One region of the Alteromonas sp. Cnat3-28 genome, then DNA from elsewhere that is predicted to be linked to it. Evidence: predicted binding sites of a transcription regulator. Region 1 holds the regulator's gene; the other holds the start of a gene.
What was found. Region 1 encodes FliA, which starts transcription of late flagellar genes. Its sites were predicted from a motif close to CTAAAGNTNNNNNNNNNNNNGCCGATA; they were not measured.
Positions count from the first base shown of each region.

Region 1 (2,403 bases):
CTGCTGCAAAGCTTTATAAAAAGTACGGTTTGAATCATACTAGTGGTAACAACGCAATTAAAACAGCATAAGCAGTATGATTGACGACCAAGCGAGTAGCTTAAGAAAAATGAAGCAATCACGGTTAATCAAAGTAATCGCCGTCACCGGTGGCAAAGGTGGCGTAGGTAAAACAAACATTACATTGAACACCGCTATCGCCATGGCGAAGCAAGGTAAACGTGTAATGGTTCTCGATGCGGACCTCGGTCTTGCTAACGTAGACGTTATGTTAGGTTTGCGTGTTGAGAAAAACTTATCCCACGTGCTTTCCGGCGAATGTACACTTGATGAAGTATTAGTGACCGGTCCGCACGGAATAAAGATTGCCCCTGCCACATCAGGCACGCAGTCGATGGCAGAATTGTCGCCAACGCAACACGCTGGCCTAATTCGTGCCTTTAGTGAGCTGCGCTCGCAAATTGACGTGCTAATCGTTGATACAGCGGCAGGTATTTCAGACATGGTGTTGAGCTTTTCAAAAGCCTCACAAGACATCATGGTCGTTGTGTGTGACGAGCCTACTTCATTGACAGATGCGTATGCATTGATAAAAATTCTGAATAGAGAGCACGGTGTTTTCCGCTTCAAAGTCGTGGCTAATATGGTGCGCGACGTGCGAGAAGGCCAAGAGCTATTTAGTAAATTAAGCAAAGTGACAGGGCGTTTTTTAGATGTTGCACTAGAATTAGTGGCGACAGTACCGTTTGACGAGAACATTCGTAAAGCAGTGCGTAAACAAACAGCCATTGTCGATGCTTACCCTGGTTCACCGGCAGCCGTTGCAATAACACAGTTGGCGAGCAAAGCCTTAACATGGCCTATTCCAGCGCAGCCAGGTGGCCATTTAGAGTTTTTCATTGAACAATTAGTTGCAGAAAAAGCCGTAGGAAGTCAGCGTTGAACAGCAAGGCAGCCGCTTATCAACAACAAACCGATAAAGCGCAGTTAGTCGAAAGACATGCGCCATTGGTTAAGCGTATAGCGCATCACTTGATAGCGCGATTGCCGGCTAGTGTTCTTGTAGACGATTTAATTCAATCAGGCATGATTGGATTATTAGAAGCCGCGCGAAACTTTGATGGTTCAAAAGGAGCCAGCTTTGAAACGTTTGCCGGTATACGCATTCGCGGTGCTATGCTAGATGAAATTCGCAAAGGGGATTGGACACCGCGTTCAGTTCACCGAAATGGCCGAGCGATCACTGAAGCAATTTCGCAAGTAGAAAGCGAAACAGGCCGCGATGCTAGAGATTCTGATATTGCTGATAAGCTTAATGTAAGCTTGCAGGACTATCACCAAATGCTTAATGAAGTAAATGCCGGAAAGCTGGTAGGTATTGAAGATTTAGGTGTGTCAGAAGATGTTATTTCGACAGAGCAAAATCGAGGTAGCGACGCACCACTGGAAGATTTGATGCAAGGCGCTTTCCAAAAAGCGCTTGCCCATGCAATTACGACATTACCTGAAAGAGAAGCGATTGTACTTTCGCTGTATTATGATGAAGAGCTGAACCTAAGAGAAATTGGTGAGGTTCTTGATGTAAGTGAATCGAGAGTCAGTCAAATTCACAGTCAGGCCATGTTAAAACTCAAATCACGAATGAAGTCGTGGCAAGCTGACGAAGAATAGAAATTAATAACAATTAACCCCTCACTGGAGGCTATTTTGGACAAAAGCATGAAAATTCTCGTGGTCGATGATTTTTCTACCATGAGACGTATCATCAAAAACCTACTTAAAGATTTGGGTTTTTCCAACATCCAGGAAGCGGATGACGGAAGTACTGCATTGCCTATGTTGCAGCAAGGTGATTTCGATTTCGTAGTTACCGATTGGAACATGCCTGGAATGCAGGGTATTGACTTGCTTCGCGCGATTAGAGCCGATGACAAGCTCAAGCACCTACCAGTACTTATGGTTACTGCTGAAGCGAAGAAAGAGCAAATTGTTGCCGCTGCGCAAGCAGGTGTTAATGGCTACGTTGTTAAGCCGTTCACTGCAGCAACACTTAAAGAAAAATTAGATAAAATATTCGAACGTTTAGGTTGATCCAGACGCTCACCAGAGAAATGAGGTTTACTGGATGTCAACGAATGTAAACGTTCCAATTTCGTTGGAAGAAGCAAAACAGCTTGTCACCTACCTTGAAGAGGGTGACAACGCTTCAGCCAATGCCCTATTAGAAGCGGCCTCAATGAAAGAAAACGTTGAGTTATTTGCCGAAGTAGGGAAACTGACGCGTCAGCTCCATGACGCGCTGAATAATTTCCAAATAGACGACCGCATTAAAAATCTCGCGACCGATGATATTCCCGATGCACAATCCCGCCTAACCTACGTAATTGAAGAAACTGAAAAAGC
Region 1 covers NZ_JAKREY010000004.1:138,343-140,745, forward strand. Annotated here, with positions in the region: gene flhF (flagellar biosynthesis protein FlhF) at 1-71, shown strand, start outside; gene MHM87_RS06015 (MinD/ParA family protein) at 77-943, shown strand; gene MHM87_RS06020 (RNA polymerase sigma factor FliA) at 940-1,671, shown strand; gene cheY (chemotaxis response regulator CheY) at 1,708-2,091, shown strand; gene MHM87_RS06030 (protein phosphatase CheZ) at 2,126-2,403, shown strand, end outside.

Region 2 (2,403 bases), on a different contig from region 1:
ACGCTGCTCGCCACGCTGCTTCTGCCTTCCGCCGGCAGAGTCTTCGTTACCAGCCTGAAATTCCAGCATTTGTTGGGTCATTTCGTTGGTTTGCTGCTGAATGGACTCAATAGGCGTAGGGTCAGGCTTGCCAGGACGAAACTCCATTGCAATCACACTGGTACCCTTTGGAATATCTTTTACTTCAATTTTATTTTGCACACCAAAAGCAAACTTCATAGAGCCTGCAATTTGTTTAAACTTCAGTACGTCCATTTCCGAAAACGAAAGTAGCAGTACAAAGAAGCACATAAGCAATGACATCAGGTCTGCGAAGGTTCCCATCCAGGCTGGAAGCCCCTCGGGGGGACATTTTGGGCATTCTTCTTCGGCCATTACTCTTCCTCTGCGCTTCCGCGTTTACTCGCCGCAAGGTAGTTCTTTAATACCCCTTCGATAACACGTGGGTTCTGGCCGTCGGCAATACCCACAATACCGTCAAGAACAAGACTCTGGTTTAACTTCTCTTCTCCAGCTCTTACCGCCAGTTTAAAGGCAATTGGCAAACACACGACGTTGGCAAAAAAGGCACCGTACAGCGTGGTTAATAGCGCTACCGCCATAGCAGGGCCGATAGCTTTAGGGTCATCCATGTTTGAAAGCATGGCAACCAGACCGATCAAAGTACCAATCATACCCATCGCAGGTGCTACGTCGCCCATTCCTTTAAATATAGAAGCGCCGAACTCATGCCTTTCCGTTGTCATAGAAATATCTTTAGCTAACGTTTCTCTCACCACTTCAATGTCGTGACCGTCAACCAGCATGTCCACACCCTTTTGCATGAACTCATTTGAAATTTCCGCTTCTTCTAATGCCAGAAACCCGCCTTTACGTGCAGCATCTGCCATTTCAACAATCTTCTCGATTAGCTCTTCAGGCGTTTCAATTTTGAACATGAACGCTTTGCCAGCAACTTTACCCGCACTGAAGAATTGACCCAACGTAAACTGAGATAGGACAACAAATAGTGTTCCCCCGAATACAATAAGTATTGATTGCACGTCGATGAACATGCCCAAGCTGCCGCCCAGAATCATAGCCATAACTATGAAACCAATGGCGCCCAACATACCTATGACGGTTGCTAAATCCACTCACTCTTCCCCATTTATGCGCAGTCAGTGCTGTTAGTGTACAAATACCCTATCGGCAAAAGATAGAAATACTAAAACGACATTATTGAAAAATATCACATTTATTTGTTTATTATGAAGTAGGTTCTATGTAAAAGCGCTGCTTTGTCTGTTTTTATAAACTAAAAACATCTAGCGCTTTTTCAGCGCCTTACGTTTTCCTTCACAGTAAATAACACGGTTACTTCTGAAAGGTTACTGAGCCTTGCATCGAATATAGCACAATTTGCTTGTATGTTGCCTTTTGAACTGGATGAAAAAAAAGCTATGTTACTGTGATATAGGCGATATACGGACAAACCATTTGACCCTTGTGCAACCCTCGGTTAATGTGCGCGGTATACGTATTTTGGCCACTATATTGAGTGTTTTTATGACGACAGAAAAAGCATCAGCGTCTTTTGAAGAAACTTTATCAGAACTAGAAGCTATCGTTAACGAAATGGAAAGCGGTGATCTGCCTCTTAATAAAGCACTAGAAAAATTTGAGCGCGGTATAGCACTTTCCCGCCAGGGCCAACAATCTCTTGAAAACGCCGAGCAAAAAGTAAAGATACTGCTCAGTGAACAAGGCGAAGAAACGCTCCACCCTCTTCCTGAAAGTGAACAGCCATAAATCGTTCATTTTTAACTAACAGGCAATCTATGAATTTTTCTGCTTTGCATCAGCAAGTTAAACAGCAAACTGATGCATCTCTTCTTACATTAATTGACGAATTACCCGATTACGCGCCGCGCTTGAAAGACGCAATGCGTCACGCCTTACTTGCTGGCGGTAAACGGATGCGACCACTACTTGTTCAAGTGGTAGGTAACACCCTAGACGTGCCCAAAAAAGACCAAATGGCTATTAGTATGGCCATTGAATGTGTGCACGCCTACTCGTTAGTCCACGACGATTTACCAGCCATGGACGACGACGACTTGCGCCGCGGTATGCCAACCTGTCATATCGCCTTTGATGAGGCTACCGCTATTTTAGCTGGCGATGCGCTGCAGGCACTTGCATTTACAGTGTTAGCTGATGCGCCATTAAGCACGTATGCTGCAACAAAGCGTAGCCAGTTACTGTCTGTACTTGCGAAAAGTGCGGGTTACATAGGTATGTGCGGTGGGCAAGCTATCGATTTAGCCAGCACCGGCAAAACCATCTCGCTAGAAGAACTAAAACAGCTGCATAGATTGAAAACCGGTGCATTGTTAAAAGCCTGCGTAGAAATGGTCGCCA
Region 2 covers NZ_JAKREY010000029.1:26,032-28,434, forward strand. Annotated here, with positions in the region: gene MHM87_RS18750 (flagellar motor protein MotB) at 1-375, opposite strand, end outside; gene pomA (flagellar motor protein PomA) at 375-1,136, opposite strand; gene xseB (exodeoxyribonuclease VII small subunit) at 1,549-1,791, shown strand; gene MHM87_RS18765 (farnesyl diphosphate synthase) at 1,821-2,403, shown strand, end outside.
Region 2: the regulator FliA is predicted to act here: its motif matches at 1,187-1,213, upstream of pomA (flagellar motor protein PomA).